DNA from 4 places in the Paenibacillus enshidis genome. Region 3 is predicted to be linked to each of the others. Evidence: riboswitches for the same ligand, from Rfam matches in the RefSeq annotation. Region 3 holds a riboswitch; each other region holds the start of a gene.
The links. A riboswitch is a leader RNA that binds a small molecule or an ion and turns the genes downstream of it on or off. The one in region 3 is predicted to bind cobalamin.
Positions count from the first base shown of each region.

Region 1: linked by a shared signal. The riboswitch ahead of ACE41H_RS05620 ((2Fe-2S) ferredoxin domain-containing protein) and the one ahead of ACE41H_RS02870 (FecCD family ABC transporter permease) in region 3 are both predicted to bind cobalamin.
Region 2: linked by a shared signal. The riboswitch ahead of ACE41H_RS09080 (ABC transporter substrate-binding protein) and the one ahead of ACE41H_RS02870 (FecCD family ABC transporter permease) in region 3 are both predicted to bind cobalamin.
Region 4: linked by a shared signal. The riboswitch ahead of nikB (nickel ABC transporter permease) and the one ahead of ACE41H_RS02870 (FecCD family ABC transporter permease) in region 3 are both predicted to bind cobalamin.

Region 1 is NZ_JBHHMI010000003.1:257,484-265,229, reverse strand. Features, by position in the region: gene ACE41H_RS05630 (MeeY/MeeF family manganese export membrane protein) at 1-548, opposite strand, end outside; gene ACE41H_RS05625 (MFS transporter) at 777-2,015, opposite strand; gene ACE41H_RS05620 ((2Fe-2S) ferredoxin domain-containing protein) at 2,236-2,595, opposite strand; cobalamin riboswitch at 2,774-2,960, opposite strand; gene ACE41H_RS05615 (hypothetical protein) at 2,990-3,412, opposite strand; gene ACE41H_RS05610 (LutC/YkgG family protein) at 4,227-4,958, opposite strand; gene ACE41H_RS05605 (LutB/LldF family L-lactate oxidation iron-sulfur protein) at 4,951-6,465, opposite strand; gene ACE41H_RS05600 ((Fe-S)-binding protein) at 6,452-7,189, opposite strand; gene ACE41H_RS05595 (DeoR/GlpR family DNA-binding transcription regulator) at 7,275-7,746, opposite strand, start outside.
Region 2 is NZ_JBHHMI010000006.1:66,117-73,862, reverse strand. Features, by position in the region: gene ACE41H_RS09105 (Cof-type HAD-IIB family hydrolase) at 1-551, opposite strand, end outside; gene lplA (lipoate--protein ligase) at 602-1,603, opposite strand; gene cobD (threonine-phosphate decarboxylase CobD) at 1,750-2,850, shown strand; gene cbiB (adenosylcobinamide-phosphate synthase CbiB) at 2,840-3,811, shown strand; gene ACE41H_RS09085 (histidine phosphatase family protein) at 3,841-4,485, shown strand; cobalamin riboswitch at 4,653-4,872, shown strand; gene ACE41H_RS09080 (ABC transporter substrate-binding protein) at 5,058-6,026, shown strand; gene ACE41H_RS09075 (FecCD family ABC transporter permease) at 6,023-7,069, shown strand; gene ACE41H_RS09070 (ABC transporter ATP-binding protein) at 7,069-7,746, shown strand, end outside.
Region 3 is NZ_JBHHMI010000002.1:63,509-71,254, forward strand. Features, by position in the region: gene ACE41H_RS02855 (LysR family transcriptional regulator) at 1-278, shown strand, start outside; gene ACE41H_RS02860 (ABC transporter substrate-binding protein) at 381-1,400, opposite strand; gene ACE41H_RS02865 (ABC transporter ATP-binding protein) at 1,393-2,214, opposite strand; gene ACE41H_RS02870 (FecCD family ABC transporter permease) at 2,211-3,293, opposite strand; cobalamin riboswitch at 3,513-3,714, opposite strand; gene gabT (4-aminobutyrate--2-oxoglutarate transaminase) at 3,791-5,134, opposite strand; gene ACE41H_RS02880 (aldehyde dehydrogenase family protein) at 5,149-6,621, opposite strand; gene aguA (agmatine deiminase) at 6,695-7,746, opposite strand, start outside.
Region 4 is NZ_JBHHMI010000041.1:8,557-16,302, reverse strand. Features, by position in the region: gene ACE41H_RS24010 (ABC transporter substrate-binding protein) at 1-736, opposite strand, end outside; gene nikC (nickel transporter permease) at 753-1,595, opposite strand; gene nikB (nickel ABC transporter permease) at 1,596-2,534, opposite strand; cobalamin riboswitch at 2,709-2,901, opposite strand; gene brfA (ribosome rescue factor BrfA) at 3,102-3,317, shown strand; gene ACE41H_RS23990 (AraC family transcriptional regulator) at 3,385-4,287, shown strand; gene ACE41H_RS23985 (ABC transporter permease) at 4,622-5,485, shown strand; gene ACE41H_RS23980 (carbohydrate ABC transporter permease) at 5,528-6,421, shown strand; gene ACE41H_RS23975 (extracellular solute-binding protein) at 6,481-7,746, shown strand, end outside.

The sequences.
Region 1 (7,746 bases), on a different contig from region 3:
AGCTTTACAAACCATGTGGCCGCAAACTTAATCAGGACGAGCCCGGCGATTCCACCAAGCAACACAACGATGAATTGTCCGCCGTCCATACCGCCGAAATTCCCAAGCGGTGAATCGGGGAGACCCAGTGCCAGAGCCACTGCAGCAAGGATGGAATCAATCGCAAAGGCAAGATCCGCAAGAGCAATTTTTCCTACGGTTGGCCAAAAGCCTTTTCCTGCAGCATCTTTCTTTACATCCTCGCGAATATTCTCGTTTTTCTTGCCGAAACGCGCTTTGATGATGTGCTTTAACCCAAGGTAGAGCAGATAAGCAGCCCCGATCGCCTGTATTTGCCAGACATTCGCAATAAACGATATCGCAAACAGCGCGACGAAACGAAAAACAAAGGCCATAATGATCCCGTAATTAATGGCTTTCTTCTTCTGGTCCTCCGGTAAATGCTTCGCGATAACCGCCAGAACAAGGGCATTATCCGCCGATAGCAAACCCTCCAATCCAATAAGAATCAGTAATGCCCATGCATACTCCAGCCAAATGGATTCCAACAGTACTTCTCCTCTCTTATAAAGAGTATGTTCATTACGGCAAACTTCCTGTTTTAAACCTAAGTTTCGGTTATAACAGAGGATTTTTATCCGGCTTTAGTTGTACCGTCATTCCCTTCCCTATTTACGCTGTCAAGTTATGGCTCGTTTCATTCATTAAACGGCGAAAAATGCAAAAAGAGCATGCCACCGCAGCTCCTTCATTATTTGCATTGAACACTTCATTGATTATATAATTTCATTCCGCTTTAATAAGTAAGTATAAAGAATGACTCCCCCAACCGCACAAATGGCCGCACATAAACCTATAAATCCGTAGCCAGCCTGAAGCCCGCGAAGCAGTCCCACCTGAGAATTTGCCCCGAAAAAAACCTTAGTCAGTTCAATAACTCCACCGATCAAGTAATTGCCAATTACACTGCCGATTCCCATAAGCGTAACCGTAAACGTTATAGCGGTATCACTGCCATTTGGATATCTTCTAGCAATAAAAGCCATAACGGTGGGATAAATCATCGCAATACCTATACCGGCGGCAGCGAAGAAAAAGGCCAGGCTTTCTCCCCCCAAAATGGCTATGAAAGTACAAAGGGAAGATAGTCCCGCAAATACAATCAGTGACAAAGTAAAACCAATTTTGTCTGTTAACGGTCCGAGCAATAGCCGTGCAAGCGAAAAACATAAGAAAAAAGCAGATAACATTCCCGAAGCTGAAACTGTATCCCAACCGTATGCTTTTTCAAGGAAGTTAACGAGCCAGCCTCCTACAGCCAATTCGGAAACTACGCCAAATGATAAAATAACAACCATCAGCCATAAAACCGGGTCTTGCATCAATGTTTTCAGAGGGACGCGATCCTCATGTTTAATCTCATCCCCTGGAAAAGTACTACATAATGCAAATATAATCGGTATGATGGATAATAAAAGCATGATGAGGTACATGCCGCGCCAGTCAAGTACAGAACCGTTAATCTTAACCTCCATCAGACCTGTCGCAATGAGAGGTGCAACTGTCGAGCTAAGGCCATAAAAGCCGTGGGCTAAGTTCATCATTGTGCCGGTGTTTCTCACAAATATACGGGCGCCTAAAATAGCTAACCCAATCTCCAGCATCCCGTTTCCAATGTACATCAGGAAATATGATGCAGAAAACGTAACATAATACTGAGAAAAGAAAATGAATATACCCGAGACCGCCATCGCTGCAAAAGATATAACGGTTACCCGCTTTATTCCCCATATTTTTGTCAGGTAAGCAGTAAAGGAGCAAGCGATTAAATAGCCAAGCGCATTAAGGGACAATAAGGTGCCCAACTGTGATTCGTTTAGCAAAAAGTCATACTGAATCCGTGGAATAGCGGGTCCTTTTATATTTTCTGAAAAACCGAATATGACAAACCCTATAAAGATTGTAGCAAGCTGCATGGCATAAACTTTGTTGAATTTCCCTGTACGTTTCTTCACTTTTGGCTTTCTCCTTATTCGTTTGCTTATGTATGGACATAAGGAAATTTTAAATGAACAGCTTTCCTTATGAAATATAATATTAAGGAGTATTTATATAAATTTAAGGAAACGGCATTCTCATCACCTTCAACAGTCCTTTCTAAACCCAGCCTTTATTTCCAACGAACAACAAGCCCACCTGAAACGGTGAGCTTATTGTGACTGTTATTTTGTTATTTTACTGAAAACGCTCAAACCGATAAGGCAGAAGATTGGCCGGCAGCTCCAGCAGCTTGTTCTGATCCCGCGAGGTGATGGCCCATTCCAGCAATTCGTCATAAAGGTCTTCCTCTTTAATGCCGCCGAACCATACCGGACCGTCCGGCGTCTGAATCGATACGACGTTAGCAATATCACAAGGTCCAAGACAGCCGGTGACTGTCAGCTGGATGCTCTTGAGCAGCTTCTCTTCCTTCCATCTGCTCTTCAGCCTGTCGAGCGGGATGCCTGGTTTTCCCTTCTCTGTACGACCGCAGCAGCAGCCGTTGCAGATCATAACCTGGCCGAGCACTCTTCGTTTTGTTGCCACTTGCTCCATCCATATCCTCTCCCATGCACTGTGATCTCGCATAAGCCTCCCCGTCCGGCTTCATGTTGACCCAAAAAGCCCTCAGACCGCAAAAGGCTGAGAGCAAGAGTACATAAGAGAACAGACCGCAGACCACGCATGGGTCCCGATCTCCATATTATGTACACCGTTCCTTAACCGCGAAGGGCTGATGCGAATCTGCAGGCAGGTCTTCTGGCTCCCGGATCGGTGCCTGCCTTCCGTCTTCCCCAGCATGCTGAGTGACATGTATGGAAGGAGGCTCCCCAGTCACAGCGGCGCGACCGCTAGGGATTTTCACCCTATTCCCTTTTAACCCCGGCCTTAGCCAGGGCACCTGCGAGATTCTTCCATTATAACGGACCCAGGACTGAAAGACGAGCATTTAAATAGGCCCTAATATGGTTTTGAAATCGACAAAACTCTGAACCTCGGTAATATCTTTCCCGTTGACCTTCTGGGCACTAAAGACCAAATTGCCCTTAAAATCCATGCTTTGTCCTGGTTTAATCCATTTTCTCACTTCAAACATTTGATTACCGGAAAGAAAATTCGCTTTAACTTCTTCACGGATAACCGGCCGCACCTCTTTTATATAAACGGGAACTTTTCCACTATTCAAAACAGATGTTTTATATTGGATCGTTATTGATTGATCGTCTTCATCGGGAAGTGTATAACGACTCCCCATACTATCTATACCCGTACGAAACAATATGACCGTATTAATATGCGTCGTATAAAAATAGCCACTTGCTAAAAAACATACCAGCACTGTCATCCAAACATACTTGATATACTTTTTCATAATACCTCGACCCACACCCTTTTAATTCCAATTTATCACAATTCAGCGGAGGATACGACATCCTGTCGTGAGTTAGAATTTATGTTACTATAAAAAGTCTTAATTTAATTAACTCGTCTTTGTCCTTCGCCTGCAACTACACTTCTCTGTCCACATTCCAAAACCGTTATATTTTGGACAACTGTAAAGTGTTTTTTCGTCGTTCCCCCATTTCGCCCCCTCTGATCCGTAGTATAATCTGGTGAGATTAAAACGGATCGCCGTGGAGGTCTCTTGCATTTTCTGTTATCTAAGATACTTCCCCTAACACCACTGTCTCAGGGCCGGTTAGTACGTAAATTCATAAAACTGAAAGGATGACTCTTATGGAATTTCACATTAATAACACTAAGATTCTTTGTCCGTGTTGCAGGAACAATACCTTCGAGAAAGACTATCGACAACTAAATTCAAGAGGAGCTACATTCTTAGGATTTGACTGGGCAAACCGCAATGCAACCATATTGGTTTGTCAGAAATGCTCCTACATTTCTTGGTTCATGGATGAGCCAGAAGAAATATGAAAGTATATCTTCTTCGGCCCTCTGCCCAAACCAAAACGGCCAGACTTCAGGCGGGAACCAAGAAGCTCTGCTGCTTTTCCTGGGAAATAATCGAAACTGCAAAAAGCCTTAAGCGAGAGTGGGTTCCGCTTAAGGCTTAAACTTCTCGGAATAAGCTTCCTAATATCGCAATAAAACCTTCCGCTAAACGCGGTCTGTCTTCTGTGAAAGTACATCGCTAGACGTTTTTCTTATATTTACGGCTATATTGATCACGAGCCCCCAATGATCAAAGCATAGACAATCCCCGGTCCATGAACACCGATTGTCAGGTCATTCTCGATGTCCGATGACCGGCTCGGGCCTGAGATAAAGTGAATGCCTGCCGGAAGCTTCTCATGCCCCGCCCGGTCGAATTCCATGAGGATCTCCCCTAGCCTAGTCTTCAGCCGCTCTACCGGAACAAGAATGATGAGCACAGTGGGAAGAAGGCTTACGGAGCGGCCTTTGTGCGGCGCAGAAAGCACAGTCACCGAACCGGTATAAGCCACAGCATAATCCGCCATAACAACACCGAAGTCCGCGGCGGCCGCTTTGGCTTTCCAGGAATCCGCAGAATCCACGTTCCAGACAGAGATGTCCGCGCCGGGAATGGCCGATTCCAGCTCAAGCGCCGCCAGCTCCGGCTGGTCCTGCCTGAGAATGGCTCTTGCACCCATTTCGGCTGCTTTATCGGCAATAAAGGCGGCTGCCTCCTTCATCGTCCCCAGTCTGGCTACATGTCCGCCCACACTGCTGAAATTGGCGGCAAAGCGGTCGATCCGCTCCTGCTCGCTCCACTCGAACGCCTGCCAGAACTCCGGCGCACCCCGCAGCGGATGGGGCGGTGGTTCCGTCAGGCGCGGCCGCTTCAGTCTGGCGGCAATACCGTTCATAAACTGCTCCTGCCTTGCGCGTGATTCGCCCTCCATCCGGTCCAGCCAAGCCTGATGCTTGCTATTCATGCCGCTCACCCCTTTCCCGCTGCCGTAAAACAGCCTCCAGCCGGTTTTGCAGCGCCGGGTCCGGCTGCGGAAGCGAGCTTTGTACCTCGCGGTCCAACTCCTCCCACCGCTGACGGAAGCTTCTCTTCGCAAGGGACGGTGCAACCCTGTAGTTGTTCCAGCCTTTTAACGGACCTAGCTTCAGGGTAATCCCCCCGCCGTCCCGGACGAAGGGCTTTTGCCCAAATTGACCCATTCGCACCGCTGCGCTGAACCGCTTCGAGTTGGCTGCTACGGCCGCAAAACCCTTCATACCGATCGTTTCCAGCCTGTTGCCGTGTCCGCTCTCAACCTTGCGCCGCCGCAGATAGACAAGCATATCGTGCAAGGGGATTTTTACGGGACAGGCTTCATAACAGGCGCCGCACAGGCTGGATGCGCTGGCAATGTCGTTCCATTCGGCCACATTGCCGTTCAGCGCCGGAGTCAGCACGGCACCGATCGGCCCGCTGTAGGTTCCGCCATAGGCATGGCCGCCGATATGACGGTACACCGGACAGGCATTGAGGCAGGCTCCGCAGCGGATGCAGTTCAGCAGCTCCTGGAATTCCGGATCGCCAAGCTGGTTGGAGCGTCCGTTATCCACAATGATGATATGCATCTCCTCCGGACCATCCGCATCACCGGTCCGGCGCGGGCCTGTAATGCCCGACATGTACATCGTCAGCTTCTGGCCTGTTGCCGAACGCGGCAGCAGCGTCGCCATCACTTCCAGATCGGCCCAGGAGGGGATGATGCGCTCCATGCCCATGAGGGTGATTTGTATCCGGGGCACAGTGGACACCATGCGCGCATTGCCTTCATTTTCAAACAGCACCATCGATCCCGTCTCCGCAATCGCAAAGTTGCAGCCGGTCATGCCGATATCTGCCGCGAGAAATTTTTCCCGCAGCTTTCTGCGCACAAATCCCGCCAGCACGGTCGTGTCTGCCTCCAGCTGCTCGCCTGCTTCCTTCGACAACAGCTCAGCGATCTGATATCTGTTCTTATGAATGGCCGGAATGACGATATGAGAGGGCGCTTCGCCCGCAAGCTGAATGATATACTCTCCTAGATCCGTCTCGATCGTTTCGATGCCTGCCTGTTCAAAGGCTTCGTTCAGATGCAGCTCCTCCGACACCATCGATTTCGATTTGACTGCGCTGCGGGCCTCGTTATATGCCGCAATGTCCAAGGATATCTTCACCGCATCGGCCGCCGTATCGGCAAAATGAATATGCACCCCGTTTGCGCGGGCATTTTCCACAAACAGGTTCAGATAATAGTCAAGATGGGCGATCGTATGCAGCCGGATCTGTCGTCCCCGTTCCCGCCACTCCTCCCAGTTGCCATGCTCCTCGGAAGCCATCTTTTTACCGTTACGCAGCCGTTCGGTCGTGAATTTCACCGCATTGCGCAGAAATTCATCCTTCAGCGCCTGACTGGCCCGATCCTTCACGTCAACGGCCATCGAATTACGTGCGCTCATGCTGTATCACTCCTTCATAAAGCAGTTCTGCCAGATGCATGACCCGGACAGGCTCGCTCCGGTAGCGTAAATTACCGGCAATATTCATCAGACAGGCCATATCCAGTCCGACCAGCACGGAGGCTTCCGTCTCCAGAATATGATCCGCCTTCTCCGTGACCATTGCCCCCGAAATATCGGGCATTTTCACAGCGAATGTGCCACCGAAACCGCAGCAGTCCTCCGCAAAAGGAAGCGGTACCAATTCAAGTCCCTGCACGCTGCCCAGCAGCTGCATTGGCTCATCTCTGACACCAAGCAGGCGGCTGCCGTGGCAGGACGGATGATAAGTCACTTTATGAGGAAAAACCGCCCCCATATCCGTCACCCCCAGGACTTGCACGAGAAACTGCGTAAACTCATACGTTTTTTCTTCCAGACGCTGCGCCTTCTCCAACCAGTATGGCTCATCCTTGAACAGCTCCGGATAGTGATGAATCATGTAGGTGCATGACCCTGAAGGGGAGACGACGAAATCGCTGTCATCAAACGCTTCCAGCAATGTTTTGGCGGCTGTGCGCGTCTCCTCCCAGTACCCGCTGTTGTAAGAGGGCTGTCCGCAGCATGTCTGCACCCTGGGGAACTCCAGCCGAATCCCGTACCTTGCCAGCAGCCGCACCATCGCTTCCCCGACCTGCGGGTATATGGCATCACTCAAACAAGTGATAAATAACGAAACCTTCATATGATCACACCTCTTTTGTGTAAACGTCCCGAAATGGAGAAAAAGCCAAACCCGGACCGTTCCGGGCTTGGCTCAGACTGTATAGCTATACTATCGTCACGGGAATGGAAAGCTCGGCCAGCCCGGCCAGCACCTTGTCCTCGATTCCCCGGTCCGTAATCATACTGTCGACCTGCTTCATGTCCATCACATGGGTGAAGGCCTGCTGTCCGAATTTACTTGCATCAGCCAGCAAAATGACCTGATCCGCGATCCCCACCATTTTCTGCTTCACCCTGGCCTGCAGCTCGTTGGATTCGCTTACCCCACGGGTGAGATGTACTCCTTTGCACGACAGGAACAGTTTATCCACATAATAAGCATCCAGGGAACGCTCGGCCAGAGGACCGACATAAGACAGGGAGCGCTTGGCGAGCAGGCCACCGGTGGATAAGACATCAATTTTTTCCTTGCCGCTCAGTTCAGTCGCCACCCGAATCGAATTCGTCAGTACGGTCAGGGGAACATCGGGCAGTCTGGATGCCATATACCACGCCGTCGAGCTCGCATCAAGCAGG
Region 2 (7,746 bases), on a different contig from region 3:
ATTTCGAGGAAGTAAGGCTTGGACTTCGTAATATGCACTTCATCGCCCAGCAGCTCGCGCAATTGCGGCGCAATTTCATCCAGGTAGTCCGGCTCGTCGATGATGAGCATTTTATGAGTAGGCTGTTCAATCATTTTGCTGAAAACCGGTTCAATATAATAAGACGTCTTGTTCAGTGCGGAGTAGTCCAGCAGCTTCTGGTTCTCCTCACGCGCATACAGCTTGTCATCCACGTATGTCTGCAGATGCAGGTTGCGTTCCAGGCAGAACTCAAACAGGCGGCGGGCAGCGACGACCGGAACATAGCGCTCATATAGTACCTTTTCATCCATCAGGTTCTTAACCAGAGCTCCCTGATAGGTAATGATCGGCACGTTGAGCCCCGTCTGGCGGGCGATAGCCTGTGCAGAGGCATAAGCGCGCCCGGTTGCCAGCGTTACAACAACACCTTTGTCGACAGCGGCCTCCAGTGCCTTCTGTGTTGCAGGAGTAACTTCTTTCTCATCGTTGATCAGCGTATCGTCAATATCGATGGCTATCAGTTTGTACATGTAGTTTCTCTCCTTTTTCTCTATATCGTACGTTTTGGCATTGCAGACGTTCAGTCTTCAAGGAAAACAAGTCCGATGAAATCATCCAGCTCCAGATTGCCGAAATAATGCTTGATGTCCAGAGAAGCCAGAGCTTCACGCACCTCAGCCTCTTCATAACGCTTGCCGCGCAGCGCATTTTCGATATCCGCCACGTCGCCGACGCCGAAGAAATCACCGTAGATTTTGATTTCCCGGATTCGGCCATCCTTCAGGTCCATCCGGATGTCGATCAGGCCGACCGGGAACTTCTTCACATGCTTGATATTGGATTCAGGCGATTGGCCGTAGTTCCAATCCCAGGACTGGTAGCGCTCGGCGGAAATTTCATGAATCTTGGCCCAGTCGGCTTCAGTCAGCTCATATTGCGGGACCTGATCTGGCTCCATGCCGAAAATATGGCGCAGCAGCTCGCCCCGGAACTCCTCAATCGTCATCGGGTGATCCATCAGGTCGGCAATATTGGCTACCCGACTGCGCACGGATTTTGTGCTCTTGGATTTGAATTTCTCCGGATTGACGTTCAGGGACGCCTGCACATCATCCAGATTAAGATTAAACATGAGCGTGCCGTGGCTGAACATACGACCGCGGGTGGCAAACTGGGCGTTGCCGGAAATTTTTTTCTCCCCGACCTGAAGGTCATTGCGTCCCGTCATTTCCGCATTTACCCCCATGTCGCGCAGGGCGTCGATTACCGGTTGCGTGAATTTGAGGAAGTTGTGAAAGGATTGTCCGTCATCTTTGGTGATGAAGCTGAAATTCAGGTTCCCGAGGTCGTGATATACAGCCCCTCCGCCCGACAAACGGCGCACGACCTGGATATTGTTGTCCTTCACGTACTCGTTGTTGATTTCCTCCACTGTATTCTGATGCTTACCTATAATAATGGACGGTCTGTTGATGTAAAAGAGCAGGTAGCTGTCGTCCAGTGGAAGATGCTTTAGGGCATATTCCTCGATCGCCAGATTGATGGCTGGATCGGTGATTCCTTTATTGTCGATGAACAGCATGTTCGTTCCTCCGTTTATGACAAGATTCGTCTTTCATTGTAACCGAAATAACAACAGGACACAAAAGATTGCACCGATTGACGGAACGTGAAATACAGCGTCATAATGGGAAACAGAACGGAATTCGTCCGGAAAGGTTGATGGATATGATAGAAGTTTTCGGCCATGGCGGTGATATGGAGACGGCGGCTGCCGTGTTTGGCAGGCGTGCGACTGATTTCGTTGATTTCAGCGCGAATATCAATCCGCTCGGCCCACCTCCCGAAGTCAGGGAGGCGCTGCGCAGCGGGCTGCGGGCGGTTATCCGTTATCCGGACCCGGGTCACCGGACGCTGAAGAGTCTGCTGTCCCGCAGCTTGCAGCTCGCGCCGGAATGGATCGGCATCGGCAATGGGGCAGCGGAATGCATGGCGCTTGTGCTGCTGGCTCTCGCTCCGGCGAGAGTGGGCATCGTGGAGCCGTGCTTCTCGGAATATGCGGAGCTTGCGGCCAAATTCGGGGCTGAGGTCAGCAGGGTGTATGGCAGGGCCTCGCAGCAGTGGAGAGCGGACAAGGCGGAGATGGTCGGTCTGATGGAAGAAGTGGACGTACTCTTCCTTGGCCAGCCGAATAACCCCAATGGGGTACAGTATGGTCAGGAAGAACTGGATGCCCTGGCTGCTGCATCGGCAAGGACGGGCACGGTGCTTGTAGTGGACGAAGCATTTACGGATTTTATACCCGTGGAAAGCAGGGTGTCCTTGCTGCAAAGTCTGGAACGGTATCCGAACGTGATTTTGATCCGTTCCATGACGAAGTTTTACGCGATTCCGGGGCTGCGGCTCGGTTATACCGTGGCTCATCCGGGCATGATCCGCCGTTTGACCGCCAAGCAGGTGACCTGGAGTGTCAACGGACTGGCGTTGCTGGCTGGAGAAGCTTGTCTGCATGCCGGCGCCGATTATGAGGAACGGACGCTGGAACTCGTTCAAACTGAGCGGGCGAGGCTGCTGGCAGGGCTGGCGGAACTGGGCTGTGCGGTAATTCCGGGCGAGGCCAACTATTTGCTGGTGCGCGCGCCGGGGATGTGGAGGGCGGTCGAACTGCAGGAAGCGCTGGGACGGCGCGGCATTCTCATCCGCAGCTGTGCCATGTACCCAGGGCTGTCGGAAAACCATTTCCGGGTCGCCGTCAAAGAACGGAAGGATAATCTGCTGCTGCTGGACACCCTGGGGCGTGTGCTGGAGGAGGAGCGGCGTGACAGGTAGCCTGATCATTGTGGCGGCATACATCGTGGACCGGATGATCGGTGATCCGCGCTGGATTCCCCATCCTGTGATCGGCATGGGCAAGCTGATCACCTTCGTGGAGAGCATCATACGCGGCTACGCCCGCAGCACGAAGGCCTTGCGCTGGGCGGGTATGCTGCTTCCCCTGACCATCGTGGGGGCAGCGTATCTGCTGACCTGGCTTGTCGTATTTTTGCTTGGAAGAATCCATCCCTGGTTGGCTATTGGCGCGGAGGTGCTGCTCATTGCAACGACCATCGCCTCCAAAGGGCTGAAGGATGCGGGCATGGCGGTGTACAGGGAGCTGTGCTCCGGTGATCTGCCTGCAGCCCGCGCGGCGCTCGGCATGATCGTGGGACGGGATACGCAGGAGCTGGATGAGCCGGAAATTGTGCGTGGTACGGTGGAAACAATTGCCGAAAATATCGTTGACGCGATTATTTCACCGTTGTTTTATGCGCTGATCGGCGGTGCGCCCCTGGCTATGGCCTACCGTGCGGTCAATACACTTGATTCTATGGTCGGCTATAAAAATGAGAAGTACCTCCATTTGGGCTGGGCGTCGGCAAGGCTTGACGATGCGGCCAATTACATTCCCGCCCGGCTTACGGCAGTGCTGCTTGTCGTCGCGGCGTGGCTGAAGAGGCTGGAGTCGCTTCGCAGCTGGCGGACGATACGGCGCGATGCGCGGCTCCATCCAAGCCCCAACAGCGGATTTCCGGAAGCGGCGGTCGCGGGCGCGCTTGGCGTCAGACTGGGCGGGTACAATGTATACCATGGGGTACGCTCCTTCAGAGCCTATATGGGAGACCCGCTCCGACCGCTGGAAGCGGAGGATATCAGGCGGACAACTGCGCTGATGTTCCTTTCTTCCTCGTTGTTCGTGCTGCTCTGTGTGGCAGCCGGGGAGATAGGCTGGATGGTTACGCCGCCGCAATGAAGAGCCTGATTCCGGGGGAGGTATATAAAATGAGCAGCAGTACATTCTGTGAGTTGGATTTAATCCTTGTCCGGCACGGGACAACGCAGTGGAATCGCGAAAGACGTTATGTGGGACATGCCGATCCGGGATTGCTTCCTGATGCGGAAGGTGAATTGGGGGCGCTTGGGCAGCGGCTGCGCGGGATGTGTTTTGCCAAAGTGTACAGCAGCGACCTTCGCCGCTGTACAGAGACGCTGAGGCTTGCCGCGCCCCAGCTTGCGGCTGAGGCTGCTCTGGACGAGAGGCTGCGTGAGCTGGACTTCGGGGCATGGGACGGCGAAACCTACGAATCGCTTAAAGATATGCAGCTGTACAGGTCCTGGCTGGACAATCCGCGTTGTGTCACTCCGCCCGGCGGCGAGAGTCTGGAGCATTTTGAAGACAGGCTTAACGGCTTTTTGAACGATCTGGTGAAGGATGTTTTGCAGGGGGAAGAAAGCGATACAGCTGTAATTCCTGCCGTACTTGCAGTCACCCATGGCGGCGTGATCCGCCAACTGGCCGCGCGGACCGTGCCTGGTCTTGACTTCTGGTCCATTCAGCTGCCGCCCGCTGGCATGGCGGGGCTGCGTCTAAGATATGAGGATGGGCACATTACAGGAAGCTGGCTGAGTAGCATCATATCTACCTAACCCCGACTTGGCGCCTGCCTAACCCGGGTCTGGCCTGCATTCGTTCACAAATTTGTAAAGCCCGCCCCGGCGGGTTTTCCTTGATTTTGACGGCAGACTTGCTGGTTGTTCGGGTTGTACAGACGTCTTTTTTCACCTATAATCACTTTGAAAAGTATGGCCTGATTGAAATTGACAGCAGACTAGGTCAGAGCGGCGCAGAAGACTGCGAATTCCGCCGTTCTGTTAAAAGGGAAGCCGGTGCAATTCCGGCACGGTCCCGCCACTGTGAAACGGGTATGGACGGCGATACGCCACTGCCGCAGGAAATACCGTGGCGGGAAGGCGCCGGTCTTGAGCAATTCAATTCCCGTAAGTCAGGAGACCTGCCTGGTCCGTTTAGACCGTCGCTCCTTCGCGGAAAGGATGGCGGGTTCGCGGCAATGAATCCGCGCGGCACGGCACTTGCCTGCTGCGGATATCGGCTGACGCAGAGCCCGGTCCTCTCATGAGGGCCGGGTTTTCTTTTGCACAGCCGGACTATACAGAAGAAAAGGGGAGTAAGCATTGTGACCAGATCAATAAAGAGTTGGATGACCGTGCTGCTGGCGCTGATGCTGATTGCAGCGCTGGCTGCATGTGGCAATACAGGGGCAGGCAATGAGGCTGCAGGCGGCAGCGGAGCTTCTTCGCAGCAAACAGCGCCGGCGGAAGAAGCGGGAGCTACCGTTTATCCGCTGACCGTTAAGGATGCGACCGGACAGGAGTTTACTTTTGAGAAGGCCCCGGAAAAGGTGATTTCCGTATCCCCGGCCGAGACGGAGGCGCTGTTCGCTCTTGGTTTGGACAAGGAAATCGTCGGTGTATCGGATTATGATGATTACCCGGAAGCGGCCAAATCCAAGCCGAAGATGGGCGGCATTACAAAGCCGAATGAAGAGGCCATTATCGCTGCCCAGCCTGACATAGTTTTTACAGGCATATCGATGAGCGAAGAGGCCGTCAACAAACTGCGCGACCTGGGCATTACCATCTTCAAGACCGATCCGAAGACGGTAGAGGACGTTATGAACAATATCACCCTGTATGGCAAAGTAATGGACCGCCAGCAGGAGGCCAAGGCTGTAACTGATAAAATGAAGGCCGATATCGCTGAGGTGCAGGAGGGAGTTAAAAATATCGGCGAGGACCAGAGACTGCGGGTGTATGTTGAATTTTCGCCAGGCTGGACGGTTGGCAAGGGAGAATTTATGGACGAGCTGATTAGCCTGGCAGGCGGGGTGAACATCGCTTCCGACACGGAAGGCTGGAACCAGATCAGCGAAGAAAAGGTCATCGCGGCTAACCCGGATGTCATCCTGTATAGCAAAAGTGTGGTGGATGAGAATGGGAAGACACTGGAGCAGATCATCAAAGGGCGTGGCGGCTGGAGCCACATCAACGCAATCCGCAATAACCGTGTGTTCGGTCTGGACGATAACCTGCTCAGCCGTCCGGGACCACGTGTGACGGAAGGGCTCAAGGAAGTGGCCAAGGCCATCTATCCGGAAATCTTTAAATGAACCGCAAGCTTGTTGCGTACGGCCTGGCCGGATTCGTTCTGCTGATCCTGACCGTGCTGGTCTGCCTGGGCATCGGCTCCGTGCGGCTGCCTGTCCAGCAGATCGCTGGCATTCTGATGCACCACCTGCCGTGGGCCGGGATGTATATTACGCCGTTCTGGGATGCTCCGGCCGAGCAAATTATTGTTAACGTGCGCCTGCCGCGCGTTCTGCTCGGCATGCTGACTGGTGCGGCGCTTGCGCTTGCAGGCGCGGCCTTCCAGGGCGTACTGCGCAACCCGCTGGCCGATCCCTTTACCCTTGGGGTATCGTCGGGCGCGTCGGTCGGAGCGGCATTTTTGATTTACTGGGGACTTCAGTATTCGTTTTTCGGCCTCTGGACCCTGCCGATGGTGGCCTTCACTACAGGAATTCTTACTTTATATTTTGTGATCCTGCTGGCAGGGGAAAAAAGAAAAATTCCCACTCAAAGCCTGATCCTGTCCGGTGTGGTCATGCAGTCCTTTCTGGGGGCGGTCGTCTCTTTGCTGACGGCCATGTCCAAGGAGACCGTCAATGAAATCCTGTATTGGACGATGGGAAGCCTCAGCCTGAAGGGCTGGGCATATCCGAGCATTATTCTTCCTTACGTCATGCTCGGGCTGGTGTTCCTGTGCAGTAAAGCCCGTGTACTGAACATGTTGGCCTTGGGAGAAAGGCAGGCAGCGTATATGGGCGTAAATGTGAACAGGACGAAGCTGTGGGTGCTGATTGCGGCGACTTTTCTGACGGCGGCGTCGGTATCCGTCTGCGGGGTGATCGGCTTTGTGGGGCTCGTTGTGCCGCATATGATCCGCCTGCTGACCGGACCGGACTACCGGCTGATCATTCCGCTGTCCGCGCTGGGAGGCGCTATCTTTATGGTATGGGCGGATACGGCCGCACGCACGCTGCTGGCACCGACAGAAATTCCGCTCGGGGTCGTTACGGCATTTGTGGGAGCTCCGTTCTTCGCTTACCTGCTGCAGCGCAACAAGAAGCAGCGGAAAGGAGAACTGTCGTGATGAGCACACAGTTCAGGGCAGCCAGCGTGTCGGGGGTGCATAAAACCTTTGGCCGGGTGCAGGCGTTATCCGATATCAACTGGGGCACAGCCTCCGGAGAGTGGTGGGGGATCGTCGGCCCGAACGGGAGCGGCAAATCGACCCTGATCCGGCTGCTGTCCGGGGTGGACAAGCCTGATGCTGGAATCGTTCACATTCAAGGCCGGGACGCGGCCGCCTACAGACGTAAGGAGCTCTCGCGTATCGTGGCCGTGCTGCAGCAGGAGGGAGTGCCTCCGGTCGGGTATACGGTCAGGGATGTCGTGGAAATGGGCAGATACCCTCATCTGGATTGGGCCGGGAAGGATGCCGACGCGGATATCGTTGAACGCGTGCTGGATCAGCTCGGGCTTGCGCCTTTGGCCGAACGGAAACTGGACGAGCTGAGCGGAGGCCAGCGGCAGCGGGTGGCGCTCGCCAAGGTGATGGCCCAGGACCCGCAGATTCTGCTGCTGGATGAACCTACGACCTATCTCGATCTTCATTATCAGCTCCAGTTCATGGAGATGCTGGCCGAATGGCGGGCGAAGGCGGGCATTACCATCATTGCCGTCCTGCATGATCTGAATCTGGCGGCTCAATTTTGTGATTCTTTGCTGGTGCTGAAAAACGGCCGTATCGAGGGAGCGGGAACGGCT
Region 3 (7,746 bases):
CCATGAACGATCATGGTGTGACTTATGAAACCGTGTCTGAAATGGGAAGTATTGAGGGGATCAAGCAATGTGTCATCTATGGTATGGGAATCGCGATGATTCCCAGAATTGCCGTTGAGCAGCAGCTTCTTCAGCATGCCCTGTCCGGCTTTTCTATTACGCGGGGAGCTATCCTGCCGTTTTATTCGCAAATCCTTTTGTCCAAAAACAAACATATTACGGCGCCAATGAACCACCTGATTACATTACTTACAGTGAATGATTATGTATTTACATAATTCCCCGCTTGTTAAAATTACGTAAAAGAAGCCCTCCTCCGGAACTGCTGCTCACCGCTTCAATTCCAGGAAAGGCTTCTTTTGATTTTGAAAAACAAACAACTATTTCATATCTGCTGCTTTATCAGGATAAAATCCATTGGCAAGTGTCCTTAACGCCATCGGTGCGCGTATCCCTTCCGCTGCTGCCGAAAGAGGCATCACAACAAAGCGTTTGTTCTTGATGGCGGCAACATCCGCTAATGCAGCGTTGCTCAGCAGCAGAGCTTTCTTCTGTTCCACGCTTGTATCCCCATAATCGACGATGACAATGACGTCCGGGTTGCGGTTCACAACCTCCTCCCAGCTGACCGTGGCCCAGCCTTTTTCGATATCATCAAAAATGTTTTTTCCGCCCGCCATGTTAATCAGGCTTGTCAGATAAGTGTTGGCTGCCGTAAACGCGGTATCATCACCGCTGTCATAGACGAACACCTTGACAGGCTCGCTGACCGTACCGATGCTTTCCTGGATCTGCCCGACTTTCTGTTTCATGTCATCCACAAGAGCTTGCGCCCTTTCCTCGACACGAAAAATCCGGCCAATATTCAAAATGTCCTGATACACATCGTCCATTGTCGGACCTGGCTTGTTTGAAGATTCCTGGACATAGGTTTGCACGCCTTGCCCGGCGAGTTCTGCTCTGGAACCAAGTGTCTTTTCGGTAAAGGCGCTTTTCCAGCCCGCGTAGGCAAAATCCGGATTTGCTGCAAAAAACACTTCCTGGGACGGGTATTGTTCCGACAACACAGGAATTTTGTCGTACTGTTCTTTGTACTCAGGAAGAATTTGGTCATCCAAATAAGCCGTCCCCACCATGGAATTCTCCAGGCCAAGCGCCAGCATCACCTCTGTCGCATGCTGATTCAGCGTAACGGCACGCTGCGGAGGTTCGGTGAACACAAGCTTTTCCCCCATATTTTCAATGACAACCGGCTCTTCCCCTGAATTCTGCCGGTCCGATTGCGCCCCGGCTGGTGATATGGCCGCAGCTTTCTGAGAAGCGCTACCGCACGCAGACAGCAGGCAAATCAATGCTGTGCCAACCAAACACAGATTGAATAATCTTTTAAACTTAATCATGGCTTCCTCCGCTTGTCCAATCATTTGGACTGATATTTTCCATTCCGCTCATCTCTGGCAGAAATGTTATTGATGGTTTGCCTGTAATCGGATGCCTGACCACCTCAGTCGCCACTTCAAAAATGGTAAACAGCAGCTCGGGCTTGAGGATTTCCTCCGGTGTCCCTGCCACAATTACTTTGCCATCCTTCATGACAACCAAGCGGTCACAGTAGCAGGCCGCGATGTTCAGATCATGCAGCGCCGCCAATGAAGTGATTTTGAGCCCTTTTACCAGATCCATAATTTGCAGCTGATGCTTGATATCCAGATGATTGGTAGGCTCGTCCAGAATAAGAAATCTGGCCTGCTGTGCAAGCGCCCGCGCGATAAGAACACGCTGCTTTTCTCCACCGGACAGGGTTGAGAAGCTGCGCCCCACATCCTGCAGCAAGCCGACACGTTCCAGCGCCTGCTCCACCAACCTCAGATCCTCCCCACTATCCGGCTGATACCACTTTTTATGAGGATTACGTCCCATCAAGACCATGTCTTTGACGGAGAAATCGAAGGCGACCGGTGCTTCCTGGCTCACTACAGCGATCTGCCGGGCTGTCTCTCGATGCGATATGGAATGCAGGTTCTGTCCGTCAATCGATATCCGGCCGGAATCAGGCTGCAGGACACGGTAAATATTTTTCAGAAGAGTGGATTTTCCGCTGCCGTTTGGCCCGATCAGCCCGACAAGCTCACCCTTTCGCACATGCAGCAGAATTGAATCAATCAGTTGTTTGTCCTGCACACTGTAGGAGACTCCTTCAACCGACACATTCATTTACCGTTCCCTCCAAATGAGTATGTACTTCTGCGCAGCAGCCAGATGAAGAACGGCCCTCCGCATAAGGCTGTGACGATGCCAATCGGCAGCTCCTCCGGTGCCAGCACGAGCCGTGCGGCCACATCCGCCCAGATCATGAATATCGCACCAAGCAGCATGCTTAACGGCAGTACCCGGCGATGATCGGAACCGGTCATTATCCTGGCGATGTGTGGAATCATCAGCCCGACGAAGCCGATAGAACCGCTTACAGAGACAATCGTGCCTGTTATCAGGGCTGTAATAACGACGAGTAAAATACGAAAAGCGGCAATGTTGACTCCCAACGTCACTGCCGCCTCCTCCCCCATAAGCAGGGAATTCAGCGAACGGTGCAGGGACAATAGCACTGCAGCTCCCACAGCAACGATAAGGGCCGGGACGGTCAGATGCTCCCATTTCGCGCCGGTCAGACTGCCCATCATCCAATACATTGCGGAGCGGATGCCGTCCGCATGGGGGGCCAATGTGACGATAAAGTTAGTGGCGGCTGACAGCATCATGGAAGTGACAATACCGGACAGCAGCAATCTCGTTGTTGAAATCTCTCCACCAACCTTGGCCAGGATGAACACGAGCACCATGGCAAGCAGCGAGCCTGCAAATGCGGAAAGAGGCAGCGCGTATATCCCGAGAAAACGGAAGGCTCCGAAAATAATCACAAGCACCGCCGCTGTGGACGCCCCCGAAGAAACGCCCAGGATGTAAGGATCAGCCAGCGAGTTCCGTGTAAGAGCTTGAATCGCCGCTCCTGTGACAGCCAATCCGGCGCCAATGACAGCCCCCAGTAAAACCCGGGGGAAGCGGATATTCCACACAATATGCTCCTGCGCTTTCGTCCACGATCCATCCATCCAGCCATCCAGGAGAGGAAGATGAGAAAAGGCAATGTTCCACACCTGCTCGGGATGAATGCGCACGGGTCCAAGCATGACAGAGATGGTGATTGAAGCGATCAGGATAATCGTCCATGCCAGTAGATGAGCCACAAACCATACAGGTTTCGCTTGAGGCCCTCCATTCTGCTTTTTGTTCATTTAGCTCCTTTCCTCCCTTTAAACTTAAGGAGATTCTTAAAATACACAGCAAAAAAAGCACCCTCAAGTTGATGAGAGTGCCCGTACTGGATCAAAGAAAAGCGCAGGGCAGTATTCAGGCTGAGCTTCCATGATCACAACAGAAAATGAAAACAGCTGAAAAAAAGCCCGACGACATGCTCGTGAACCGTGCCGGCCACCCCCTATCCGCGTAGGTTAGTGACATCCAAGAAGCAGGCAGGTCTCCTGACTTGCGGATCTTCACCGTCTGCGGCCTTCCCGTCGAATAACGACAGTGACACGAACTTGCAGACCGGCTCCTCGCTTACAGTGGCGGGACCGTGCCGGATTTGCACCGGCTTCCCTTTTAAGACGAGGCTGCGCTTACGCACAGCTCGTCACCTGTTCTTTAAAATACTAAAATATAATATGAAAAACAATATAATGGTAGCATGTATAGAAACAGTTGTCCATTTCTTTAAACAACGCTAAAAGGCTCAAGCATACATGTCCGCAAGCGATTCGCTTATAATGTCAAGGCCTTCCTCCAGTTGCTCGTCGGTAATGACCAGTGGAGTCAGAAAACGGATCACGTTCCCATGAATACCGGCAGTAAGCAAAATGACACCTCTGTCATAACAGGCACGAACCAGCTTTGCCGCAAATGCTGCGGCAGGCTTGCCACTGGATGGATCCGTAAATTCAACAGCGCACATCGCTCCGAGACCACGGACATCACCGAGGATAGGGTACTGCTTTTGCAGATTATCAAAATGTTCTCTGATCCGCAGTCCGATCTGCCCGGCCCGTTCACAAAGATTCTCCCGTTCCATCTGGTCAATGACGGCAAGAGCAGCCACGCATCCCAACGGGCTGCCACCGTAAGTTCCCCCGATCTCTCCCGGATTAGGCGCATCCATAATATCCGCTCTGCCGACAACGGCGCTGATCGGCAAACCTGCGGCAAGTGATTTGGATACGGTGATGAGATCCGGCTCAATGCCAAAATGCGTGCTGGCAAACATCACACCCGTACGGCCAAAACCGGTCTGGATTTCATCCGCAATGAAGAGAATGCCATGCTGCTTGCACAGCTCAAACACACCATGGACGAACAGCTTTGGCGGTACAATAAAGCCCCCTTCTCCCTGCACCGGCTCCATAATGACCGCCGCCAGTTCCTCAGGCGCAGCCTCGGTCAGCAGAAAATCCGCAAACTGGTCGAGACAGAAGCGCGCATACTGCTCCTCGCTCATGGTCTCCGGACGATAGTACGGGTAAGGATAAGGGGCCTTATATGTAGCCGGGGCGAACGGGCCCATCTGGAATTTATACGGCCGCACCTTGCTGGTCAAGCTCATGCCCAGCAGCGTACGCCCATGAAAGCCGCGTGTAAAGGAGACGATGCCGGGCTTGCCGGTATACTTGCGGGCGATTTTCACGGCATTTTCCACCGCTTCGGCACCGCTGTTCAGCAGCACCGCTTTTTTGGCAAAGGAGCCCGGCGCAAGCGCCGCAAGCTTCTCGGCCAGCTCTATATACGGCTCATACATGCCGACATGAAAGCATGTATGCAGAAACCGCTCCGCCTGCCGCTGCACGGCCTGCACGACCGCCGGCGGGCAATGGCCGGCATTCATCGTGCCGATCGCGCCGGCGAAATCGAGAAACACGTTGCCGTCCACATCCGTGAGCAGCGCGCCGCTGGCGCTTTCCACAAACAGCGGAAAGTTATTGCCGACACCGCCCGCTACGGCCGCCTCCCTTCTACGGAGCAGCTCAGCCGTTTTCGGCCCGGGAAGCGGACCTTCAATCCTGGCATACTTGCGCTCTTTCCCCAACCTCATCGCTCTCCTTAATTGCGGTACCAGCCAAGGGGCTCGACCTGCAGATTGGTATTGATTTGCTTAACCTCCGTATAGGCCTCGTAGCCGAAGGTTCCCAGTTCTCTGCCGATGCCGCTCTGCTTGTATCCGCCCCAGGGGGCTTCATTGTAGGTAGGATGAAACGTATTAATCCAGGTGATGCCTGCCCGTAGCTTCCGGACGACCCGCTGCGCCCTTGCTCCGTTATTCGTGAATACCGCGCCGGCAAGCCCATACACTGTGTCGTTCGCCAGGCGGACCGCTTCCGCTTCATCCTTGAATGTCTGCACGACGAGCACCGGGCCGAAAATCTCCTCGCGTACAATGCGCATATCCGGCTTCGTATCTGTAAAAATGGTCGGCTGCAGGAAATAGCCCCTGGCATACTCGCCTTCCGTCAGCCTTTCCCCGCCGCACACCAGCGTTGCGCCTTCTTCTTTGCCCAGCTCAATATAGCTGAGCACTTTTTGCAAATGCGCCTCCGATACGAGCGGACCCATCTCTGTGCCTTCGTCAAGGCCGCTGCCAACGACGATGCGCTTCGTCCGCTCCACCAGCCGGGCCAAGAAGCGCTCGTACATGCTTTCTTCCAGCAGCAGACGCGAGCCAGCCGCGCAAATTTGCCCCTGGCCCGCGAAGATGGCGAACATGGCGTACTCCACCGCTGTTTCGAAATCGGCATCAGCAAATACGATATTCGGTGATTTGCCGCCAAGCTCCAGCGATATTTTCTTCATATTGCCGGCGGCTGCCTGCATAATGCTGCGTCCCGTGGCCGTGCCGCCGGTAAAGGCGATTTTATCCACCGCATCGTTTGCCGCCAGTTCATGACCGACCGTAGGGCCTGCTCCGAGCACAAGATTGGCCACTCCGGCCGGGAAATCGGTGCGCTCAATGAGCTCGAACAGCTTGACGGCAGTTACCGGCGTAAGCTCCGACGGCTTAAACACAACCGTATTACCTGCCGCGAGCGCAGGCGCCAGCTTCCAGGCGGCCATCAGCAACGGATAATTCCACGGCACAATCTGGCCGCACACGCCGATTGGCTCGCGTACGACGATGGCCTGCATCGGGTCGGCCACTTCATAGGTTTGCCCGTGCGGTTTCGTTGCCAGTCCGGCGTAATAGCGGAAGCAGGCGATGGCGTCGTGCACGTCCCCCTCCGCTTCCCGCAGCGGTTTCCCGCTGTCCAGCGTCTCCAGCCGTGCGAACTCCTCCTTCTCCGCCTCCAGCAAATCCGCCAGCCTGAACAGCAGCCGCGCCCGTTCCGTGGCAGGCGTCTCAGGCCAGCCGCCTTCATCAAACGCGCTGCGCGCTTCGGCAATGGCCTTCCGCGCGTCCACGACACCGCCTTCCGCCGCCTGTGCGATGGTTTCCCCGTTCGCCGGATTGACAATTTTCCTCGTTTCGCCTGATACGGCTTCCACCCATTGTCCACCGATATACATCCGTAACATGAACATTCCTCCTGCCCCCAAGAAATGTGAAACGGTCAAGCCTGCAAATAACGAGTAACGGACTGCAAATAAGGTTATGTCAACGATCGCCGGTGGGCTGCTGCTGGGTGATACAGTGAATGTTGCCGCCGCCAAGCGCAATTTCGTGCGTGTTCACCTGGACCACCTTTCTGTCCGGGAACAACGCGCTAATTTGTTTAAGGGCATCCTGATCGCGCGGGTCGCCAAAGGCCGGGATGATCACGCCTCCATTACAAATATAAAAATTGACATAAGTAGCAGCAAAGCACGTTCCCGTCGCCCGGCTGTAGCTGCGCCGTGCTCTGTCGATCCGCCGCGCTTCCTCTTCCGTAATGGTCAGCGGCGACGGAATCGGAATCCGGTGGATTTCCAGCTTCCTGCCACGCGCATCGACGGCATAACTCAGCGTTTGGTATGCCGCCTGCAAAACATCATACTGTGGATCATTCGGGTCATCCGTCCAGCTCATCGCCACGACGCCGGGCCGGACAAAGGCGGCCACCTCATCGATATGGCCGTCCGTTTCGTCAAAGCGCATGCCTTCCTTGATCCAGATCATCGTATCGACGTTCAGGTATTCCTTCAGCAGCTCCTCGATGTCATTTTTGGATAAGCCCGGATTCCGGTTAGGGTTTAGCAGGCACTGCTCCGTCGTCAGCAGCGTGCCTTCCCCATCCACATGAATGGAGCCTCCTTCGAGAATGAAATGCTGGGCGTCGTAACGGTCCTTGTACTCCATCTCCAGCACCTTCTGCTTCACCAGCAGGTCTTTATCCCATGGAAAATACAATCCGCCCTGCAGTCCTCCCCACGCATTAAAGCCCCAGTCGATCCCCCGGACCTCACCTTGGTCATTCTTGACAAAGGTTGGGCCGATATCCCGCATCCAGGCATCGTTGGAGGACAGCTCGACAACCCGGATCGGGGACGGGAAAACGGCACGGACATGCTCATACTGTGCCGAGCCCACTCCAATCGTCACCGGTTCAAACCGGGAGATGGCAAGCGCCACCTCCACGAAGGCATCCTGGGCCGGCTTGGCACCCATTCTCCACGTATCCGTACGCGTGGGCCACAGCATCCATGTGCCGCGATGCGGTTCATATTCAG
Region 4 (7,746 bases), on a different contig from region 3:
ACGTAATGCTCTGCACCTCGGCTGCACCGCCCCAATAGCCTTCATATCGCTTCGTCTCAATCTTCTGCTCCGGTGTATAGGAAGTAACCATATATGGGCCAGTGGCAATCGGCTTTTGGGCAAAAGCAGACGTATCCGCAGTGGTATCCACGATGACAAACAAAGGCTCAGCAATGTTGCCTGGCAAGGATGCGTAAGGTTCGCTGGTGCGGATCGTCAGGTTCTGGCCTTCGGAACTCATCGAAGCGATCGGGAGCGTGGACTTGCCGCGCGGGTTCAGAGAAAGAGAGCGTTCGAGCGATTTCTGCACCGCCTCCGCTGTCACCGGCTTTCCGTTATGGAAGGTCACCCCTTCACGGATATGGAATAGCCAGGTCTTATCATCCTGACGCTCCCAGCGATCTGCGAGCTTGGGAACCATCTGCATCTTCTCATCGAACTGGATGAGCGTCTCACCGATGGCCGCGCGCGTCAGCGTCCAGCCGTTCCATTCCTCTGCCGGATCAAGATTTGTCCCCAGCCAGAACAATGCCACATTCAGGTGCGTGCCTGCAGTTGCTTCATTTCCTGTTGCCGCAGACCCCGCAGCTCCGGCAGCTTGTGTACTCTCTGCACCGCCAGAGCCGGAATTGCCCGCCGTTCCCCCTCCACATGCAGACAGCAGCAGCACCATCAACACCCATACAGACATACTTCCAAATCGATTCGTGTAAAAAGCTTTGTCCCGCCTCTTCATTATATCTCTCCTCATGCTAGCGCTTATGTCTGGGATCAAGCACGTCACGCAGGCTGTCCCCCAGCAGATTAAAGATCATGACCGTGCCAAAAATAGCAAGACCCGGATAAATCAGCAGCCAGGGTGCGGTCTGCATATATCTTCGTCCTTCGTTCAACAGTGCTCCCCACTCCGGCTCCGGCGGCTGTGCGCCAAGTCCGAGAAAGGACAAGCCAGAGATGGACAATAACATGCCGCCGATATCCATCATCGCCATGACGATTAGCGGTGGCAGCACATTGGGCAGAATATAGCGCGCCAGAATACGGACAGGCCGTGCCCCGCCGAGCGCAGCGGCAGTGATGTATTCCTTCTGCTTATGCTGAATGACCAGACTGCGCACCATGCGGGCATATTTGGCCCACCACACGACAGAGAGTGCCACTACGGTATGAATCAGGCCGGGACCAAGCATGCCCGCAACCGCAATGGCAAAAATAATACCCGGAAACGCCATCAGTGTGTCCGCGAGCCGCATAAGCACGCTATCCACCCATTTGCCCGCATAACCTGCCAGAACACCAATCGTCACGCCAATCGCAGCCACAACCGCAACCAAAATGAAGGTCATGAGCAGCGAGGTCTTTGCCCCGTACAGCACCCGTGACAGCACACAGCGTCCCAGTTGATCCGTTCCCAAGGGGTACTGCCTGTCCGGAGGCTGCAGCACCTTCGTGAAGTCCGTTGCAAAGGGATCATGGGGAGCCAGTAAAGGTGCAAATATGGCCAGCACCAGCCATAGTCCGGCCAGTCCTAACCAGATGGAGAATAGCCGCTGCTGTATCCATAACTGTGCCAGTTGCTGTATCAGCATTCTCATTTATACGTCCTCTCCAAGTCTGAGCCGTGGGTCCCGGATATGTGTCCATACATCCACGACCAAATTAATAGATACATAGATGACGGCCATCCAGATGACATAGCCCTGAATCAGCGGATAGTCGCGTGCGATGATCGCCTCCAGCGCCAATTGGCCCACACCCGGCCAGCCGAACACACTCTCTATGATCGCTGCGCCGCCAAGTAAAGCGCCTGCAGACATCCCGAGCAAAGTCATTAACGGCAGCAGCGCATTTGGCAGAACATACCGCAGCATGATCGTGCCCTCCCGTACACCGCGCGCCTTGGCCCCGATCACATAATCCTGGGACATTTCCTCCAGCAGCACCGTGCGAATCTGCCTGCTATACTGCGCAATCAACGGCACAGCCAGCGTGCAGGCCGGGAGGATCAGGCTGCGGACTCCTGAACGTCCCATGACCGGCAGCAGCTGCAGCTTAACTGCGAAAATCAGCATTAGTAACAGCCCCAGCCAGAAGCTTGGCATAGACAGCCCTGCAAAGGAAAACACACGGATGAAATAATCCTTTGCACGATTCGGTTGCATAGCAGCTGTCATCCCCAGTGGAAAGGAGATCAGCACCACCAGCAGCAGAGCGGCACCGGCAAGCTCCAGCGTAGCAGGCATTCTGGACAGCAGGATCTCTGTCACCGGATATCCGTATTTATAGGACATGCCAAAATCACCGGTCAGCGCATGCAGGACCCATGAGCCATACCGAACAAGGAAAGGCTCGTCCAGCCCCAGCTCCGTCCGCACCTGTGCAACCAGTTCCTCTGAGGGAGTAACTCCGGTAGACATCAGCATCAATCGTGCAGGATCACCCGGCGACAGGTAGGTGAGCAGGAAGGTCAGGAACGAAATGCCCAGCAGCACGGCGGCCAGTTGAAGCAATCTATGGACAATATATCGGCTCACGCCATTCGCCGTCCTCTCCTGAGGGTAGTAAATACTGTTGCATAGCAGCATTTTGAAAATACACAAGCAAAAAAGCGGCTTTTCCCGCACCGAAACGGAAAAAAGTCGCTCCAAATAGACAGATTTTCAATGAAAATCGGACTCCTGTAACACCTTCCTATCTTCCGTAGGCATTGCTGTGTTGTTGAACGGGCAGGTCTCCTGGCTCCAGAATCATCATCCTTGCAGCGGCCTTCCCGGGTTATGACCCGGTGGCACTTGCTGCGACTCCTCTGTTACAGTGGCGGGACCGCGCCGGTATTGCACCGGACTTCCCTTTTAAGCAGCCATCCTTGTAGATGGAGCACCCAGTTCCATGTATGCAGTTGATATGTTTTACAAGTGTAAAGCAGCCTCATTTCAGTATAACGGGCGTGCTTGAAATGGGCAAAGCTTTTCTGCTTCTTTTACTTTGCAGCTGGCCAAGTTCAAGACTGCGCTGTTCCATCGGGCTTTTTACGTTGCATGAATCTCTATGACTGCGTATAGTATATGTGTAAGCTTATACCTTCTAAGGAGTGAATCATCATGGCTCGTACCAAAACCCAAAAAGCCATATCCCAGGCAGAGCGTGCGGGAAAACGCAGCTTTGCGGACAACCGGAAAACGAACGATCAGTACGGCGCTCTGTCGCAGCATGTACGAACCACCACCACCAGGCTGGAAAAACTGCATAAATTAAAGCATAAAAAGCGGATCGGAGACGATGGCGCTTTTTTTCGTTTTGAGGAAATTTTGGCGTAACTCTGCTACAGCAGGGCGGAAAGATGGTATCCTATGTATAATCCTTACCGTACAGGAGTGAGCCGTCATGACATTAGCCCGCACCGGAGAGATCATTCCCAGAGAGAAAGTGAACCTGGACAAAAAATACCCGATTTACATTGCAGACACCATCGGCGTCAGCTCCCCTTACCAGAAGCTGCACTGGCATGATGTGCTGGAGATCAATTATATTAAGTCCGGCTCCGGGTACTACATCATTAATGGCAAAAGATTTGAATTCCGGCAGGGAGACATTCTGCTGATCAACTCCAATGATCTGCACTGCGCGTATGAAGTGAAGGATCTTGTCATCATGGTCATTGAGTTCGATATGTCCTGGTTTGTCAGCAGCCTGCGTTATGATCCGGAGATTCTGTCCCCATACAAGGATATGGGCAGCCATTTCACCAACCTGCTTGACCGCACTTCGCCGCATATCGGGGAGCTGCGTACGCTTTTGCTGGAGATGCAGCAGGAGCATGAGCAAGCCCGTCCATCGTATATTTCCCTGGTGTATTCCCACTTGCTGCGCTTTCTTTCCTGTGTGAACCGTTATTTCCGTCTGGAAGACGCCAGACAGTGCAGCAGTGCCAACGTCAGCTCACTTCAGCTTGAAAAAATGCGTCAAGTCATCCACGCCATGGAAGAAAAGCTTTCCCACCCCTGGACCCTGGAGGAGCTTGCTGCCATTGTTTACCTCAGTCCGTCCAGGTTCAGCGATATTTTCCGCCGGGCTGTCGGCACTTCCCCCCTGGAATACCTGATTCAGCTCCGATTGGAGCATGCGCTGATGCTGCTGGAGCAGACGCAGATGAAGATCATGGATGTCGCCATGGAATGCGGCTTTCGCAGCCTGTCCAATTTCAATCATTTGTTCAAAAAGCACATCGGCCAATCCCCGAAACATGCCAGAATGCGTCAGCATCATACCCCCACGCTTCAAAAATAGCCATTTTCTAATAAAATATCACTCACAGTTGACACTGGAAGATAGAGTTCCCCCTCATCGGGCCAATATAATTAAAAAACCAGTAAGATAACGTAACTTTACAGACGTTTAACAGAAGAAATGTATTGTTTTCGCCCTGTAAAATAAGAAGAAAAGACAGGTTGCCTGACGCGGTTCTAACAAACAGAAACCGCAGAGTTCCTGTTAAAAGGGGGGGGCGTTTCTGCAGAGTGGCGTTCGTACGGAGCGGCAATTGGCGGCCAACCCGAACAGCGAAGCCTATCGAAAGCCGGGACGGTTGGTCAGATTTGCCCGGCAGTGGGAAATTCAGCTGATGGTTGTGCCTGCGCTGCTTTTCATTATCGTGTTCAGCTACGTCCCGATGTACGGGGTGCTAATGGCCTTTCAGGATTACAACATGTTCAAAGGCTTTCTGGCAAGTCCGTGGGTAGGCTTCAAGCATTTCGAAATGTTCTTCCATGCACCCGAGTTTTGGAAGATCATAAGGAACACCGTTGTCATCAGCCTGCTGAAGCTGCTGGTCGGCTTCCCTGCGCCCATTATTCTCGCGTTGATGCTGAACGAGATTCGCAGCCGGGTATTCAAAAGGACGATTCAGACGATCAGCTATCTTCCTCATTTTCTGTCCTGGGTCATCGTTTCCGGCTTTGTCGTATCCTTGCTGTCTACAGATAACGGCAGCCTCAACATTGCGCTGATGAAATTGAACCTGATCGAAGCACCCATCAATTTCCTGTCGTTGCCCGAATACTTCTGGACCATCCTGGTGACCACCGGAGTCTGGAAGGAGATCGGCTTCGCCTCCATCGTCTATCTGGCGGCCATTGCGGGTGTTAATCCGCAGCTGTATGAAGCCGCAGCGATGGATGGGGCAAGCCGTCTGCGGCAAATCTTTTCGATTACGATTCCCTCCATTATGCCGGTCATTATCGTATTTATGATTCTCGCCATCGGCAATCTGCTGAATGCAGGCTTTGACGACATCCTGCTGCTTGGCGCAAATCCGGTGCTGCGGGATGTAGGGGATGTTATCGATACCTACGTGTATCGGGTGGGGATACAGAATTCGCGTTATTCGTATGCCACTGCTGTCGGATTATTCAAGGCGCTGATCAGTGTCGGCCTGTTGGCAGCCGCCAACTATGCTGCTCGCAAATCCGGCAATAGCCTGTGGTAAACCGGACGTGGTCCGGGAGATTCGGCAGAGAGGAGGAGATGCATGAAGCTGACCCTGGAAGACAAGGTGCTGACGTTTATCATCTATGTTTTGCTGACATTGCTCGGATTCGCTGCCTTTTATCCGTTCTGGAACGCGGCGGTCATCTCGTTCAATGACGGCAACGATACGCTGCGGGGAGGCGTTACCTTTTGGCCCAGAGCCTTTACGCTGGAGAACTACGCGGTTGTGTTCAAGGATAAGCGGCTGATCGACGGGTTTATCATTTCGGTGCTGCGGACGGTGATCGGGACCGTTCTGTCGATACTTGCGACAGCCGTCTTTGCCTACGGCATGACCAAGCGGGAGCTGATGGGGCGTAAATTTTATATGATTGTCTGCATCATCACCATGTACTTCAGCGGAGGACTGATTCCGACCTATCTGCTTATCCGTGAGCTGCACCTGATTGATACGTTCTGGGTCATGATTATTCCCGGCATTATCAGCGTATGGAACATGATTATTTTCCGGACATTTTTTATGGGCATGCCGGACGGTCTCGATGAATCGGCGCGGATTGACGGCTGCTCGCACTGGGGCGTATTTTTCCGCATCATTCTGCCGCTGTCGGGGCCGGTGCTGGCGACCTTGTCCCTGTTTACCGCAGTCTATCATTGGAATGACTGGTTCGCCCCCAGCATTTATATCACCAATCTGGACCTGTTGCCCATTCAGACCAAGCTGCAGCAGATTCTCAATTCAAACATCATGAAAGAGCAGATGTCCCAAATGGATTCTGCGGCGGCAAGCCATTTGAATCAGATGAAGAGTGTAACCACCAAGTCGCTCTCCATGGCTACGATGATGGTGGCCACCGTACCGATCCTGCTTGTGTATCCGTTTGTGCAGAAATACTTCGTTAAAGGGGTCATGATTGGATCATTGAAGGAGTAGCCTGGCAGCCGGCGGCGCTTCATTCATTCTCTGCAAGTGCATACAAGGGGGAAGGTACCATGGATGGTTGGAAAAAGAAAGCGCTCTTGTATTTTCTGTCAGTCATGCTTGTCATGATGCTCGGTTTGACCGGATGCTCGGGTTCAGGTGGCGGCGAGGAAGGTCCCTCAACCGCTAAAGGTGAACCGGTAACGCTAGGTACGGATCCGTTAGCCTTTTCGTTCTACGGTCATTATGACTGGTATACGATGCCGGTATGGGGCGAGGATATAGCCACCAAGTGGATTCAGGAAAATAAAAAGGTAACCGTTGAACCCATCAGCTCAGGCGGCAACGCCAAACAGAAGCTGAGCACCATGATCGTCTCGGGCGAGCTGCCTGACGTCATCTGGCTGGAACGGGGTCCTGATGTAGAGAAGCTGCGTGCGGCGGGCATGCTGGTTCCGTTTGATGACTATCTCGATAAATATCCCAACCTGAAGAAATGGGCGGGAGAATCTACGCTGGATATGCTGCGTTCCCCGGATGGCAAGCTGTATCAGTTCCCGAACTGGTATACGACACAGCCGAACGGCAACGCGGGGTATGTAGTGAACAAGAAGATTTATAACGAGCTGGGTTCACCTTCGCTGGAAACCACGGATGATTTTTATGCCTACCTGAAAATGGTGAAGGAGAAATACCCTGATGTCATTCCGTTTGAAGTGGGTGAAAAGGCGAACGGAGTGGATATCCTCACCACTGCCTTTGCCGAAAAACGCCCGTATCTGTTTAACAGCATGATGGCCGTGCCAAACGGGGAGCAGCTGACCTCCATTTTTAAAGATCCGGCTTATCGTGAAGGCCTGCAGCTGGCGAATAAGCTGTACCGGGAAGGATTGATCACCCAGGATGCGTTCACCCAGAAGCCGGAACAAATTGAGCAAAAGATCCGCAACGGTCAGGTTGCCGTATATGCCGCATCCAGTCCGACCGAGTATGGGGCGATCGGAAATGCGATACTGTCAGCCGAAGACCCGGAGGCAGGCTATTTCATGATCTGGCCGATCCGCAAGCAGGGCCTTGATAAGAATAATATTTTCCCTGGAGATTATAAGCAGCAGGGCTGGAACGTAAGCGTCATTACCCAATCGGCGAAAAATCCGGAGGCCATCTTCGCCTTCCTGGACTGGATGACAGGACCCGAAGGGCAGCGGATTATTATGTGGGGACCTGAGGGCACGTTCTGGGACGGTGCTGACGAGGACGAAGCTCCGCTGTTTACGGAGAAATACGTTAATGATACCAAGGCCCGTGACGAGTTCATGAACTCAACCGTGAATCTC